DNA from 2 places in the Pseudomonas trivialis genome. Region 2 is predicted to be linked to the other one. Evidence: predicted binding sites of a transcription regulator. Region 2 holds the regulator's gene; the other holds the start of a gene.
The links. The regulator FliA, encoded in region 2, starts transcription of late flagellar genes. The targets are predictions, from matches to a motif close to CTAAAGTTTNNNNNNNNNNNGCCGNTAA.

Region 1: a site for FliA is predicted at 4,100-4,127, ahead of VRB54_RS13900 (methyl-accepting chemotaxis protein). Genes of this name have one in related genera too.

Annotation. Positions count from the first base shown of each region.
Region 1 is NZ_CP142151.1:3,230,958-3,238,952, forward strand. It holds gene VRB54_RS13875 (LysR family transcriptional regulator) at 1-114, shown strand, start outside; gene VRB54_RS13880 (hypothetical protein) at 330-515, opposite strand; gene VRB54_RS13885 (helix-turn-helix transcriptional regulator) at 611-940, opposite strand; gene VRB54_RS13890 (hypothetical protein) at 1,132-1,266, shown strand; gene VRB54_RS13895 (Hsp20 family protein) at 1,361-1,819, opposite strand; gene VRB54_RS13900 (methyl-accepting chemotaxis protein) at 2,007-3,968, opposite strand; gene VRB54_RS13905 (response regulator transcription factor) at 4,918-5,130, opposite strand; gene VRB54_RS13910 (HlyD family secretion protein) at 5,400-6,656, shown strand; gene VRB54_RS13915 (peptidase domain-containing ABC transporter) at 6,667-7,995, shown strand, end outside.
Region 2 is NZ_CP142151.1:3,771,801-3,779,795, forward strand. It holds gene motD (flagellar motor protein MotD) at 1-569, opposite strand, end outside; gene VRB54_RS16435 (flagellar motor protein) at 584-1,324, opposite strand; gene VRB54_RS16440 (chemotaxis response regulator protein-glutamate methylesterase) at 1,324-2,469, opposite strand; gene VRB54_RS16445 (chemotaxis protein CheA) at 2,519-4,759, opposite strand; gene VRB54_RS16450 (protein phosphatase CheZ) at 4,771-5,559, opposite strand; gene VRB54_RS16455 (chemotaxis response regulator CheY) at 5,578-5,952, opposite strand; gene fliA (RNA polymerase sigma factor FliA) at 6,120-6,860, opposite strand; gene fleN (flagellar synthesis regulator FleN) at 6,857-7,690, opposite strand; gene flhF (flagellar biosynthesis protein FlhF) at 7,796-7,995, opposite strand, start outside.

The sequences.
Region 1 (7,995 bases), 540 kb from region 2:
CCGTATTCGCCCCATGTGCCAAAGGCAGTGAGTGCGCTGGTGGGGTTTCTGAAGGACAAACTGTCGGCAGGCTTTGGTTCTGGTGAGCGGCAGGTCGCGACGAGAGCGGGTTGAACATTTTTTTGAAAATGCTGCAATGCGTAGGACATTTCACACAGTTTTCACAGGCGCACGCTTAAGCTCCACTCAGCTCCTAAGTGAACACCTTTTAAGCCCGCGCCCCCATCGTGGGCTTTTCTTTGTCTGGCGCAAAAGGCATTGCGCGCAGTGACTGCCCTGAATGCAAAAAGCCCGGCTCAATGGCCGGGCTTTTTGTTATGGAGCGGTCCTCAGTTGTCAGGATGCTCACTCGCCACCGAATCCGCAGCGTCCACGTCAGACATGTCTTCCTCGTCATCAGCCGGCAACGACTGCTCCGGCGCGTCGCGCTTGGGATCGTGACCGGTTTCGCTGTCGGTGCCTCGGGTCACGGGCTGCTGTGAAATGTTGCCTGGGGCGTTCTCGTCGATTTCCATGCTGGCTCTCCGCTTGGGCGTTCGGGATATCCGCGCTTGAACATGAGAAGCACAGTGGGCTGGCAAGTGCCGCTTGATGGACGAACGGTGGTCGTTCAGGCCTTGTTCGGTTGGGTGACCTTGAAATAGATCTCTTCGTCCGCGTCATTCTGGAACAGGTCATCGGCAATGGCCCGGCTGTCCAACAGCGCCTGCGCTTCTTCCCAGGACATATTGACCACGGCCTGTTTCTTCCCGGTCACGACGTAAACCACATCCATGCCATGGCTCGCCAGCGCCGCCAGGTAATCAGCCGCTGGCATCGACTCGCTGAGTTCGTAACGTCGCTGCTCTGCCGCCGTAACACCACCGATTTCAGCCAACCTCTGGAGTGTCAGGCCCATGCGCTGCCGCTCCTGTTTCAACCGCCTGCCGATTTCCTTCATCTCACACCTCCGCCTGCCTGACCCGCCTGATGGCTATTTTTGGTAGAAAAAGATGAGTGTCGAAAATTCAGTTTAATCGTCAGGCTCTGGCGTAAACGGCTTTCTCAATCAGCGGTGTAGAAAATTTGAATTAGCAGATTGTCCTCCCGGTCAAGAATTATGAACGCAGTCAATCTGACGAGGTGAGCGCAATGACTATCCAGGCAGAGACACTCGTACAACTGACCGAAGCGCTGCGCGAACGCGGCTTGAATCTGGTGTCGGATGTGCACTTTACCCGTGCACCTTATCGGCACAATCACCGCTGGATCTGCACGGTGCAATGAGGTCACATAAAAACAAATGCCCCGACAAGTCGGGGCATTTGCTGTCAGCCGGAGTAGACCGCGTTTTCACGCGGGCAGCCCGGCCCTTTTTTACTCACTGCAGGCTTACCTGACGCAGTTGCGGATCACTGTCGCTACCGATCGTGATGCGTTTGGGCTTGGCCTCTTCAGGCACCACGCGCAGCAGGTTGATGCTCAGCAATCCGTTGTTCAGGGAAGCACCGCGCACCTCGATGTGATCCGCCAGGCGGAACGACAACCGGAAGGCCCGTTGCGCAATGCCCTGGTGCAGGTAAGTCACCTCTTTCTCGCTTTCACGTTTGTCACCCACAACCGTCAAAACGCCCTTCTCGACCTGGATATCCAGATCCGCCTCAGTAAGCCCGGCGACTGCAATGACAATGCGATATTCGTCATCACCGTGCTTTTCCACGTTATGAGGCGGATAGGTGTTTGGAGCCTCGCTGCGCAGCGCAGACTCAAACAGGTCATTGAAGCGATCAAAGCCCACCGACTGACGGAACAGAGGGGCCAGGGAAAGAGTAGTAGCCATTTTAAAATCTCCTGATTAGATCCAAGTGATTTAAAGCGCGACCCTGATTCGGCGTCGCGTGAAGGGAATTTATGTGCGGGAGAGAAGATTTCAAGGGGCGGGTTTGAAATATTTTTACGGGCTCGCTGGCCCTGGGCTGAAAATCCCGCGAAGCCTCTGGCTCGCGGGATTTCTCCTTGGTGTTAAGTCAGTTGACCTTGAACTGCCTCACCAATCCCTGTTGATGCTCGGCCAATCGAGCAAGCTCGCGGCTAGTGGCGGCGGTTTGCTCAGCGCCGGCGCTGACCTGGATCACCAGTGAGTTGATGTCGTTGACGTTGCGATGAATTTCTTCGGCCACCAAGCTTTGCTCCTCGGCAGCGGACGCTACCTGGATGTTACGGTCGCTGATGGACGCGATGCCTTCGGCGATCTCATTGAGCAAGTGGCCCGCACGAACCACATTGCTCGCACCTTCCTGCGCCTTGCCAAGGGTCTCCTGCATGGAGACAGCGGCGCGGTCTGAACCCGACTGCAGGTTGGCGATCATGTTCTGGATGCTGACCGTGGAGTCCTGGGTCTTTTTGGCCAGATTGCGCACTTCATCCGCAACCACCGCAAAACCACGGCCCTGCTCTCCCGCACGCGCCGCTTCGATGGCGGCGTTCAGTGCCAGCAGGTTGGTTTGCTCGGCAACACCGCGAATCACGTCCAGCACCGAAGAGATGGAATCGCTTTCGAGTTTGAGTTCGTTGATGATCTTCGAGGTTTGTTCGGCCTGCACTTCCAGGCCCTGGATCAAGCGGACGGTGTTATCGATCTCAGTCTTGCCCTGCAGGGTGCTGGCGTTGACACGCTGTGACATTTCAGCGGCGTCGGTGGTGATGCGCGCCACATCCTTGACCGTGGCGCTCATCTCGCTGATCGCGGTCACCACCTGGTCGGTACCCTGACGCTGTTGTGCCACGTTCTGGCTGGTCTGCAAAGCCACCGCCGAGGACTGCTCGGCAGCCGTGGCAACCTGCGTCGTGGCGCTGCCAATGTCGCTGACCACGCCACTTATCTGAAGCGCCATGTTGTCCAGGTTGCGTGATATTTCGCCAAACTCGTCCTTGCCGGTGTAGCGGGTGCGCACCGTCAGGTCGCGGGTGGAAAGCGATGCAAGGGTGCGGTTCACATCGGTCACCGCCCGCTTGATATTGCGGATGATCACCAACGCCAGCCACAGCAAGGCGATCAACATCACTATGACGGTCGCTATGGCCACATACAGACTGAGTTCGGCATTGTCACGCTCGTGATGGGCCAGGCCAACCACGTTCTGGCCCAGCTCCGCTTCGACGCCGGCCATGAGGTCGATACGACTGGTCGAAAGGTTGAACCAGTCTTCAGGTTTGATATTGAGCGGGTTGCCCAGGGGCGTATCAAAACCGAGCCGCTGAAGGCGTGCGACTTCCAATGATCCGGGTTGTTGCAGGACAGCATCCAGCTTGCTCTTGAAGGCTGCCGGAGCCCATCGCTGGAAGGCTTCAAAGTAGCCAGAGAACTCACCGAGGTTACGGCTGAAGCGCGACAGCAACGCAGCGTCGAATCGATTTTGATTGAACGCCAGGCCCAGCAATACGCGCTCGCGCCCGGCACGCTCTTTCATATCGACAAATTGATTGAGCGAGCCCAACGCACGCAAAATTTGGGGGTCATCAATGCTGGCTTCCAACGAATAATTGAAGCCCACAAGGGTTTTAATCAGGTCGGTAAAAAGAGCGCCGGACTCTGTGTTGTTAATCGCCAGGTTATCGACTTTCAAACGCAAGGCGGCCAACTCACCCAGCGCGCGCAATGCCTCGTTCGGGGCTGGAATACCCTCGCTCGATTGCCCTCGCAGCGCGCCGATTGACGTGTCGGTCTCCTGGCGCAAGGCCTTGAGCTTGTCTTGCATGGACTTGCCACCGCTGCCCAGAAAAACGCCGCTGGCGCCGCGCTCGCGTTGGAGGGTTGTCACGACATTGCTGAATTTCTGTGCAGCGGTGGTGGCGGCAACTGCGCGATTCATTGCCCCCAGCGTATCGCTTTTGTCCGCAATGAAAATGCCCGCAAAGGCCAGAAATCCGAGCAAAGGAAAAATCAGAATAAGCAGCAGCTTGGTACTCAAAGGAGCATTGCTAAGCATTACAAACCTCAGGACTTACAATTTTTGTCTAATAATTACCTCAGGCGCACGTTCTAGTGAAATCGACGTTTATAGGAGCCAAAGATGATCCAGTTTGAGCCCGCCATAGCCGTTTTTCTTCCGTTTAGACTATCTCGGCCTCAAATTCGTAAGCTTTAGAATGATTGAGGAGAAGGTCCGCATATTGAGGCTATCAAATTCTCTTTCTCCCAAAAGAGTCGGCGGTTGGGGGCTTGATCCTAATCTCGCCTCCGGTCAGGCAGAATTTTCGTAGCGCTATATAGCCATATTGCCACGCGGGGGACCACCTGCATCTAACTCAGAAATAACCCCTTAATGGCCAGCTTGTGCTTGCTGGCGCATTCGGCGTCGGTACAGGGCATCTGTCATCGGGAACTCGGTGACAGGTGTGCGTGGTTTTCTCCAGAATTTGGTTTTTCTGAAAACCGAAGGTATCGTCCGCCTGACGCTGCTACAAGAATCAACTATATTACAGAAGATAAAAATCCATGAAGGATACGCAGATTCAGCTAAAAGCCTTTACCGAAACTAACAGTTAGTCGATAACACTTCCAGTTGGCCAACGCATTACCGACACACTAAAGCCTCGGCTCGACAAGCTCAGATAAGTTACGAAATATATCCTGCTTATCCCTTATGATTTCGTGTAAATAGATGCTAGCGCCCTACAGATGTAGGGTGGTCATGAAAAATAAAAGCTTGCTATTATCTTATTGCGTTACTTCGCTTGAATAGCATAAATGGAATTATATGCGGGCGCTTACAAGTGTTCGCAGTTAAGGCAATGGAGCCATTCAGCGTGCAAGACTTACTCATGAGAATGAAGTGAGACTGATAACTCAGGCGGACAATCACGCAGCCGCCTTCAAAAAGTCGTCATTCCAGTCTGCGATGATCGAACCGGTGCCAAAATTTAGAGTTTGAGGTGTTAATCAAGCTGCGAGCATAAGAGGGTTTTCCTCATTTTTCCTCGAAATACTGCCAACTCAACGCGATTGGTAGTTTTCGTTTTTTTTAGCATTGATGAGATGTGGTCTCTTACGGTGTGGTTGCTTATACCCAGCTCTTTGCCTATCTGCTTGTTAGTTAAGCCTTGTGCTAAGAGTTCTATGACGTCGGACTCTCGATTTGTAATTTCCAAAATAACGCTTCCTTACATGGACTGTTCGTGTGTTGGTTTTAGAAACGGAGCTGAAAATTTTACGCATCCCCGTAACCGGCTTCAGGTGGTGCGCTCACATCGATAACGAGCGGGGACAGTTAAAATTTACTTTTTCTAGCCGTATTTTTTATGTGATGTGACGCATCGCCCAGCTAGTGGTTAGCTCTGCCGGATGAGTTGTGCATCGCCCAGGTTGATGTTCAAGGATGAAAGAAGATGAGGGGTAAATTTTGAGCTCGGAGAAAACGTTGTTCCGGCGCGAGGCATTGAGCTCTCAGCACTCGAATTGGCTAGGAGAAATCGTACTCGCCAGACCCGTATCCTTCGCCATCCTCACTCTGGTTGCTGGATTGTTCGCGACAACGGTCGTGAGTTTTTTTCTCTGGGGCAGTTACACAAAACGTATCACTGTGCCGGGCCAGTTGGTGCCCTTCTCGGGGCAACTGAAAATACATTCTCCTCAGTACGGGCTGGTCCTGGAACGATTTGTCGATGAAGACCAGCGTATCAAGCGAGGAGCCCCACTTTTTCGAATTTCCAGCGAGCGCTATGCGGGGGATGCGCGGCCAGTTCAAGCGGACGTCAGCGACCAACTCGCTATGCGGCAGCACTCTTTGACCGCCGAGTTCACGAAGAAGCAGCAACTTCAGGCTGAAGAGCGGCAAAGCCTGCAAAGCAAGTTGGACAGTTTACGACGACAGTTGCGAACTCTGGCGCAGCAGACGGCCAGTCAAGAAAAGCTTGTAACGCTGGCGACAAATGCTGCTGATCGTTATCAGGGGTTGATGGATAAGGGCTACATCTCAATGGATCAGCTTCAACAGCGTCAGTCTGAGCTCCTGGGCCAACATCAGACTCTCCAAGGACTGGCTCGCGAAACGACGGTGCTCAACCAGCAACTGGTGGAGACACAACACGAGTTTGCCGGTCTTTCGGCACTGCACGAAAACCAACTCGCGGGCATTCAGCGCTCACTGTCGGGCATCAAGCAAGAACTGATCGAAAGTGAAGCCAAGCGTGCCTTGACTATTACAGCTCCTCGAGACGGCGTGGCCACAGCGATTCTTGTTGAACCGGGCCAGACGGTTGATAGCTCTCGCGTGTTGATGAGCATCGTACCCGCTAATTCTCATCTGCAAGCAGAGTTGTACGCGCCGAGCAAAGCCATTGGTTTCATTCGTGCCGGCGACCCTGTGAGGGTGCGCTACCAGGCGTATCCGTACCAGAAGTTCGGCCAATACAAGGGCAGCGTCACGTCAATTTCCAAGGCGACATTGTCGGCAACTGAGCTGGCAACGATGACAGGCAGCGTCCCAGGACTCGACCTGGAGGGTGAACAGATCTACCGCATTCGCGTTGATATCGAAGCGCAAACAGTATTGGCGTACGGCAATTTACGGCAGCTGAAAACCGGGATGCTGGTTGAGGCCGATATTCTGCAGGAGACTCGTCGTCTCTATGAATGGGCGCTTGAGCCCCTCTACAGCCTGACCGGCAAACTCTAGGGGATACCGCATGAACTATCTCGATGCGATTTCCTTGCAAATTGGTCGACGTCTGCCCTTGATCCTGCAGACCGAAGCGACCGAATGTGGCCTAGCCTGCCTAGCCATGATCACGGGGTTTCATGGTAATCATGCAACGCTGATAGACCTACGTCGCCAATTTAGTGTGTCGCTCAAAGGAAGCACACTCAAGCAACTGATCCGGACTGCCGACCAACTCAATCTCGGTACTCGAGCTGTCAAGCTGGAGCTTGAAGATCTGGAAAAACTAAAGTTGCCTTGCGTTTTGCACTGGAACTTCAACCACTTCGTTGTGCTCAAGGCAGTACAAAACCAACGAATTATTGTGCATGATCCTGCCTCTGGCATCCGACATTTGAGCTTGTCCGAGGCCAGCAAGTCCTTTACGGGCGTAGCGCTGGAAGTCTGGCCAGGTGGGAGTTTTGAAAAGCGGCAGCCCAAGCCTCAAGTCAAACTGATGAGCATGTTGGGAAGAGTGAGCGGACTGTATCGTTCCCTTGGACAGGTGCTTGCCTTGGCACTGGCGCTGGAAGTGTTCTCACTGCTGAGTCCTTTTCTGCTGCAATGGACGCTCGACAATGTGCTGGTCACTCAGGACCATGACCTGTTGACGACTTTGATTATCGGCTTTGGCTTGTTGTTGCTGATGCAGCAAATGGTGAGCGCAATACGGGCTTGGGTCATGATGCATATGAGTACATTATTAAATGTGCAATGGCGCGCCAATGTATTCAGTCATCTGTTGCGTCTGCCTATCCATTACTTTGAAAAGCGGCATCTAGGGGATGTCGTTTCCCGTTTCGGTGCCGTGGATGTCATACAAGGCACTCTGACAGCGGCATTCTTTTCTGCCGTGCTCGATGGTCTGATGACCATCGCTACTTTCATTCTCATGTTTATCTACAGCCCATTACTGGCGGCCATAGCCGCAACAGCGATGATCCTATACGTCATGGTTCGCTGGGCGTGGTACTACCCATTGCGTCGAGCCAGTGAAGAACAGATTGTTCACGCCGCTCGCCAAGAAAGTCACTTTCTTGAAACTGTGCGTGGTATTCGGCCGATCAAGCTGTTCCAGCGCCAGAACGAAAGACGTCTTGCCTGGCTTGGTTTGCTGGTAGAGCAGATCAATGCGGGGTTGAGAACGCAAAAGTTGCAGTTGGTCTACACGCAACTGAACGGTTTGATATTCGGCCTGGAAAACCTGATAGCCATAGGGCTGGGTGCATCGATGGTGATGAACAACCAGTTCACCGTCGGCGTATTGATCGCGTTCATGGCTTACAAAAATCAGTTCGTGAGCCGCATCGCTAACTTG
Region 2 (7,995 bases):
TCCCAGTTGGTTGGGTACTGCGCGGTGTTGATCGGCAGGTTGTCGGTGAAGCCTTCCACGTGTATCGGGTTGTCAAACGGCTTGAGGATCGCCGCCACCTTGTCGATGATGCTGAACGCCTGATCGCTGGGTATGGCATCGGCACTGGCGAACAACAGGCTGGAGTTGAGTTCGATCTCCACCCACAACTCATTACCACGCACGGTCATCTGGTTGGAGCTGATCAGGTCGCCGAACGCTGCGCTGATATCATCCGCGATGCTTTTCAGCGGATCGCTGGTGCCGCCTATGCCCGCAGCAGTCTCGTCGCTGTCGTTGACCAGCGGCTTGGCCGGGGTCACGGTCTTGGGCCGCTCGTCACCAATGGGAATCGGCTTGAGCGCACGGTCCGTGTCGTTGAACACGCCCACCAGCGCCTGGGAAATGATTTTGTACTTGCCTTCGTTGACCGACGAGATCGAATACATCACCACGAAAAACGCGAACAGCAAGGTGATGAAGTCCGCGTAGGACACCAGCCAGCGTTCATGATTGACGTGTTCTTCAGGCTCGCGGCGACGACGGCTCACTGGCAACTCCCCCATCAATCCATGAAGCCCTGGAGCTTCAATTCGATGGAACGCGGGTTCTCGCCCTCGGCAATCGACAGGATGCCTTCGAGCAACATTTCGCGATAACGGGACTGGCGCAGGGCAATCGACTTGAGTTTGCTCGCCACCGGCAGCAGCACCAGGTTGGCACTGGCCACACCATAAATGGTGGCGACGAACGCCACGGCAATCCCGCTGCCCAGTTGCGACGGATCGGCGAGGTTGCCCATCACGTGGATCAGGCCCATCACCGCACCGATGATGCCGATGGTCGGCGCGTAGCCGCCCATGCTTTCAAAGACTTTGGCGGCGTTGATATCGCGGCTTTCCTGGGTGTAGAAATCCACTTCCAGGATGCTGCGGATCGCCTCCGGCTCGGCGCCGTCAACCAGCAGTTGCAGGCCTTTGCGTGCGTAGCTGTCGGGCTCGGCATCGGCCACGCCTTCCAGGCCCAGCAGGCCTTCCTTGCGCGCGGTGAGGCTCCAGTTGACCACGCGGTCGACGCCGCCGGCCAGGTCCACGCGCGGCGGAAAAATGATCCACACCAGAATCTGCATGGCGCGCTTGAACGAACTCAAGGGCGCCTGCAGCAATGCCGCGCCCACGGTGCCGCCGATCACGATCAACGCCGCCGGGCCGTTGGCCAGGGCGCCGAGGTGGCCGCCCTCCAGGTAGTTGCCGCCAATGATCGCGACAAAGGCCAGCGTGATGCCGATCAGGCTCAACACATCCATCAGAGACAGGCCTCCACCAGATGCCGGCCGATGTCGTCCAGGCTGTAGACGGCGTCGGCGAGGTCGGCCTTGACGATGGCCATGGGCATGCCATAGATCACGCAGCTGGCTTCGTCCTGGGCCCAGATGGCGCTGCCGCCCTGCTTGAGCAGGCGCGCGCCTTCACGGCCGTCGGCGCCCATGCCGGTGAGCACTACCGCCAGAACCTTGTCGCCGTAGGACTTGGCGGCGGAGCCGAAGGTGATGTCCACGCACGGCTTGTAGTTGAGGCGCTCATCGCCCGGCAGGATCTTGATCGCGCCACGCCCGTCCACCATCATCTGCTTGCCACCCGGTGCCAGCAGCGCCAGGCCAGGACGCAGGATGTCGCCATCCTCGGCTTCCTTGACGCTGATGCGGCACAGCTTGTCCAGGCGCTCGGCGAACGCCTTGGTGAACGCGGCGGGCATGTGCTGGATCAGTACGATGGGCGCCGGGAAGTTGGCCGGCAGTTGGGTCAACACCCGTTGCAGGGCCACCGGGCCACCTGTGGAGGTGCCGATGGCGACCAGCTTGTAGGCCTTGCGCTTGGGCGCCGGTGAATGTGCATGTGCATGTGCGGCGGGCGCAGTGTTACGAACCGGCGCGGCGGAGGCAGGCCGGGCCGTCGGCGCAGGTGCCGGGCGGTTGAACGAGGAACCCGCTGGGGCAACTGGCGCGGCTGTCGGCGCATGTGTCGGCGCAGGTGCGCTGGACAGACTGCGACGGTTACTGCGCGCAATGCTGTGCACCTTCTCGCACAGCATCTGTTTGACCTTCTCGGGGTTGCGCGAGATGTCTTCGAAATTCTTCGGCAAAAAATCCACCGCGCCGGCGTCCAGCGCGTCGAGGGTCACTCGGGCGCCTTCGTGGGTGAGCGAGGAGAACATCAATACCGCGGTGGGGCAGCGTTGCATGATATGGCGCACGGCCGTGATGCCGTCCATCATCGGCATCTCGTAGTCCATGGTGATCACGTCCGGCTTCAACGCAATTGCCTGGTCAATCGCCTCTTTGCCGTTGGTGGCCGTGCCGACCACCTGGATGCTTGGATCGGCGGAAAGAATTTCCGAGACGCGGCGGCGGAAGAAACCCGAATCGTCCACCACCAGGACCTTGACTACCATAAACACTCCGTTAGGTGGGGCGGGCGTTACCGCCTGAGCCCCACCAAAATCAAATACGCCGTGCGGCGTAACGCTTGAGCATGCTCGGGACATCGAGAATCAACGCGATCCGACCGTCACCGGTGATGGTCGCGCCCGACATGCCCGGGGTCCCCTGCAGCATTTTGCCCAATGGCTTGATCACCACCTCTTCCTGGCCAACCAACTGATCGACCACAAAGCCGATGCGCTGGGTGCCCACGGACAGGATCACCACGTGGCCTTCGCGTTGTTCTTCATGCTTGGCCGATGCCACCAGCCAACGCTTGAGGTAGAACAGCGGCAGGGCCTTGTCGCGCACGATCACCACTTCCTGGCCGTCGACCACGTTGGTGCGCGACAGGTCGAGGTGGAAGATCTCGTTGACGTTGACCAGCGGGAAGGCAAACGCCTGGTTGCCCAGCATCACCATCAGGGTCGGCATGATCGCCAGGGTCAGCGGCACCTTGATGACGATCTTGGAGCCCTGGCCCTTGGTCGAGTAGATGTTGATCGAGCCGTTGAGCTGGCTGATCTTGGTCTTCACCACGTCCATGCCGACGCCACGGCCCGACACGTCGGAGATCTCGGTCTTGGTCGAGAAGCCCGGGGCAAAGATCAGGTTGTAGCACTCGGTGTCGGTCAGGCGGTCGGCGGCGTCCTTGTCCATCACCCCGCGCTTGACCGCGATATTGCGCAGAATCGCCGGGTCCATGCCTTTGCCGTCATCGGTGATCGACAGCAGAATATGGTCGCCTTCCTGCTCGGCCGCCAGAATCACCTTGCCGTTGCGCGACTTGCCCGCCGCTTCACGTTCTTCAGGGGTTTCGACGCCGTGGTCGACGGCGTTGCGCACCAAGTGGACCAACGGGTCGGCCAGGGCCTCGACGAGGTTCTTGTCGAGGTCGGTTTCTTCGCCCACCAGTTCCAGGTTGATTTCTTTCTTGAGCTGGCGTGCCAGGTCGCGAACCAGGCGCGGGAAGCGGCCGAAGACTTTCTTGATCGGCTGCATGCGCGTTTTCATCACCGCGGTCTGCAGGTCGGCGGTGACCACGTCGAGGTTCGACACGGCCTTTTGCATGGCTTCATCGCCACTGCTCAGGCCCAGGCGCACCAGGCGGTTACGCACCAGCACCAGTTCGCCCACCATGTTCATGATGTCGTCCAGGCGCGCGGTGTCTACCCGTACGGTGGTCTCGGCTTCGGTGGTGACTGGCTTTTCGGCCACGGCGGCAGCCGGGGCGCGTGCAGGTGCTGCGGCAGGTGCCGGTGCGGGCTTGGCGGCTGGAGCGGCTGGAGCGGCTGCGGGTGCAGGTGCCGGTTTGGCGGCCACAGGCGCAGCAGTCGCCGCTGCGGCCGGGGCCACTTCGGTGAACTTGCCCTTGCCGTGCAGTTCGTCGAGCAAGGCTTCGAATTCGTGATCGCTGATCAACCCGTCACCGGCCGGTGCTGCGCCGGCAGCAGGGGCGGCTGGCGCGGCAGCGGCAGGCGCCGTCGCGGCGACTTCCGGCAAGGCATCGACAGCAAAGGTGCCCTTGCCGTGCAGTTGATCGAGCAAGGCTTCGAATTCGTCGTCGGTGATATCGGTGCTGGCGCTCGCTGCAACTGCGGGCGGCGCGGCGACCGGTGCCACGGCGTCGGCAGCGAACTGACCCTTGCCATGCAACTGGTCGAGCAGGGATTCGAATTCGGCGTCGGTGATGTCTTCGCTGGTCGGCGCGGCAGGTGCAGCAGCCGGTGGCTGTGGCGCTTGCGGTGCTTCGGCCTCGGCCTTCACGGCGTTGAGCGAATCGAGCAACTGTTCGAACTCGCTGTCGGTAACATCCGGCTCGGGCTCAGGCTCGGCCACCGGTGCAGGCGCAGCTACGGCGGGGGCCTCGGCAGCCGGCTCTGCCAGACGCGCCAGGGCGGCCAGCAGTTCCGGGGTGGCGGCGGTGATCGGGGCACGTTCGCGCACTTCGCTGAACATGCCGTTGACCGCATCCAGTGCTTCGAGAATCACGTCCATCAACTCCGAGTCGACCTGCCGTTCACCCTTGCGCAGGATGTCGAACACGTTCTCGGCGATGTGGCAGCACTCCACCAGCTCATGGAGCTGGAGGAAGCCGGCGCCCCCTTTTACAGTGTGAAAACCGCGAAAAATTGCATTGAGCAGGTTCGCATCATCCGGTCGGCTTTCCAGCTCGACCAGTTGTTCGGACAGTTGCTCTAAAATTTCGCCGGCCTCTACAAGGAAATCCTGAAGGATTTCTTCATCGGCGCCGAAGCTCATGTGGGTGCTCCTTAGAAGCCTAAACTGGATAACAGGTCATCGACATCATCCTGACCTGACACAACGTCTTCACGTTTATCGGCATGAATCTGAGGACCTTCACCCTTGGCGAGATGTTTTTGTGGATCTTTTTCCGAGAGGATCGCCGCGCGGTCATGTTCGATGCCGGCAAAACGATCGACCTGCCCGGCCATGAGCACCAGTTTGAGCAGGTTGCTTTCCACTTCGGTAACCAGTTGGGTCACGCGCTTGATCACCTGACCGGTGAGGTCCTGGTAATCCTGGGCCAGCAGAATATCGTTGAGGTTGCTCGCCACCGTGCGGTTTTCCTGTTCGCTGCGCGACAGAAAACCGTCGACCCGGCGGGCCAGTTCACGAAACTCCTCAGCACCCACTTCGCGACGCATGAAGCGCCCCCAGTCGTGGCTGAGCGCATGGGCCTCGGTGGCCATGCCATTGACCAGAGGCGTGGCGTTTTCCACCAGGTCCATGGTGCGGTTGGCCGCCGCCTCGGTCAGCTTGACCACATAGGACAGGCGTTCGGTGGCATCGGTGATCTGCGAAATTTCTTCGGCCTGGGGCATGTGCGGGTCAATCTGGAAATTGACGATCGCACTGTGCAGCTCGCGCGTGAGCTTGCCCACTTCCTGGTACAGGCCGCGGTCACGGGTCTGGTTAAGCTCATGGATCAACTGCACCGCGTCGCCGAAATGGCCTTTTTCAAGGCTGTCGACCAACTGGTGAGCATGTTTTTTCAGGGTCGACTCAAAATCGCCCAATGTTGTTTCTTTCTGCTCCATAGCTCCCCCGCGATGGCATTAGCCGTGGATGCGTTCGAAGATTTTTTCGATCTTCTCTTTTAGCGCCAATGCCGTGAATGGCTTGACTACGTAACCGTTTACCCCGGCCTGGGCGGCTTCGATAATCTGTTCACGCTTGGCTTCGGCGGTCACCATCAGTACAGGCAGGCTGCGCAGCTTTTCGTCAGCACGCACGTGGCGCAACAAGTCGATGCCGGTCATGCCCGGCATGTTCCAGTCGGTTACCAGAAAGTCGATGCTGCCGCTGTTGAGGATCGGAATCGCCGTAATGCCGTCATCCGCCTCGACCGTGTTTGTGAACCCAAGGTCACGCAACAGGTTTTTTATGATCCGCCGCATCGTTGAGAAGTCATCAACGATGAGGATTTTCATGTTCTTGTCCAATTCGACCTCCAAGCAGTCTTAAACGCGCCCAGCACCTGGACGCGCCATTTCAATCAACAGGCGTTACACAAAAAGGACTGCCGGGTCCACCACGGGTCGAACCCGCGAAGGTCGTGACCCTCGCGGTATCGTCTGCAGTGTCCCCACACTGCCTGTCAGCGCGCGCGCCACTCTCCCAAACGCCCCCGCAAACGGGCTGCGCACTGGCTATGCAACTGGCTGACACGCGATTCGCTGACCCCCAGGACCTCACCGATTTCCTTGAGGTTCAGCTCTTCGTCGTAGTACAGCGCCAGGACCAGGCGCTCACGCTCCGGCAAGTTGGCAATGGCGTCCGCCAGTGCACCCTGGAAACGTTCATCTTCCAGGTCGCGTGACGGCTCCATATGCGCACTCGCGCCATCCTCATGCAGCCCTTCGTGTTCGCCGTCCTGCAACAGGTCGTCGAAACTGAACAGGCGGCTGCCCAAGGTATCGTTCAAAATCCCGTAATAATCATCGAGACTCAATTGGAGTTCGGCCGCAACTTCATGATCTTTAGCGTCGCGACCGGTTTTTGCTTCAATTGAGCGAATTGCGTCACTGACCATCCGCGTATTGCGGTGCACCGAACGCGGCGCCCAATCCCCTTTACGCACTTCATCGAGCATCGCGCCACGTATGCGAATACCCGCATACGTCTCGAAACTGGCGCCCTTGCTCGCATCGTACTTGGTCGACACTTCAAGCAAGCCGATCATGCCGACCTGGATCAGGTCTTCGACCTGCACACTGGCCGGCAGGCGTGCCAGCAAGTGATAGGCGATGCGCTTGACCAGCGGCGCATAGCGCTCGATCAGTTCGCCCTGGCTGTCGCGTGCCGATTTTTTATAGAGGTTGTAGCCGCTGGATGTCATAGCACAGGACCCGCGCTTGTCTGATGCACCAATCGTTCGACGAAGAACTCCAGATGCCCGCGCGGGTTGGCGGGCAGCGGCCAGGTATCGACCTTCTGGGCAATCGCCTTGAATGCCAGCGCGCACTTGGAACGAGGGAATGCTTCGTAGACCGCACGCTGTTTTTGCACAGCCTTGCGCACGCATTCGTCGTAGGGAACTGCGCCGACGTATTGCAGGGCGACATCGAGAAAACGATCCGTGACCTTGGTCAGTTTGGCGAACAGGTTGCGCCCTTCCTGCGGGCTCTGGGCCATGTTGGCCAGCACGCGGAAGCGGTTCATGCCGTAGTCACGGTTAAGCAGTTTGATCAGGGCGTAGGCGTCGGTGATCGAAGTGGGCTCGTCGCACACCACCAGCAGCACTTCCTGCGCGGCGCGCACAAAGCTGACCACGGACTCGCCGATGCCGGCGGCGGTGTCGATCACCAATACGTCGAGGTTGTCGCCGATATCGCTGAACGCCTGGATCAGGCCGGCATGCTGCGCCGGGCTCAGGTGCACCATGCTCTGGGTGCCGGAGGCAGCCGGCACGATGCGGATCCCGCCGGGCCCCTGCAGCAGCACATCGCGCAGCTCACAGCGCCCTTCGATCACATCGGCGAGGGTATGTTTGGGGGTCAGCCCCAGCAGAACGTCCACGTTCGCCAGGCCCAGGTCAGCGTCCAGCAGCATGACGCGACGGCCAAGCTCTGCCAGGGCCAGGGACAAATTCACTGACACGTTAGTTTTCCCGACGCCACCTTTGCCGCCGGTCACCGCGATCACCTGTACGGGATGCATGCTGCCCATTTTATTTCTTTACCTTGTCTTGCTTAGACGCAGGCTACATGGCTTGGCCGCTTGAATCGCTTGCAGACCATCGATGTAGGTACATTTCACGGTGTTCATCCTGCCTCAACCGACCCGTTTTGCCGGGTTGTGGTAAAGGTCGGCGAACATATCAGCCATCGCTTCCTCGCTAGGCTCGTCTTGCATTTGCACACTCACGGCACGGCTGACCAACTGATGACGACGCGGCAGATGCAGATCATCCGGGATCCGCGGGCCGTCGGTCAGGTAGGCGACCGGTAATTCATGGCTGATTGCCAGGCTCA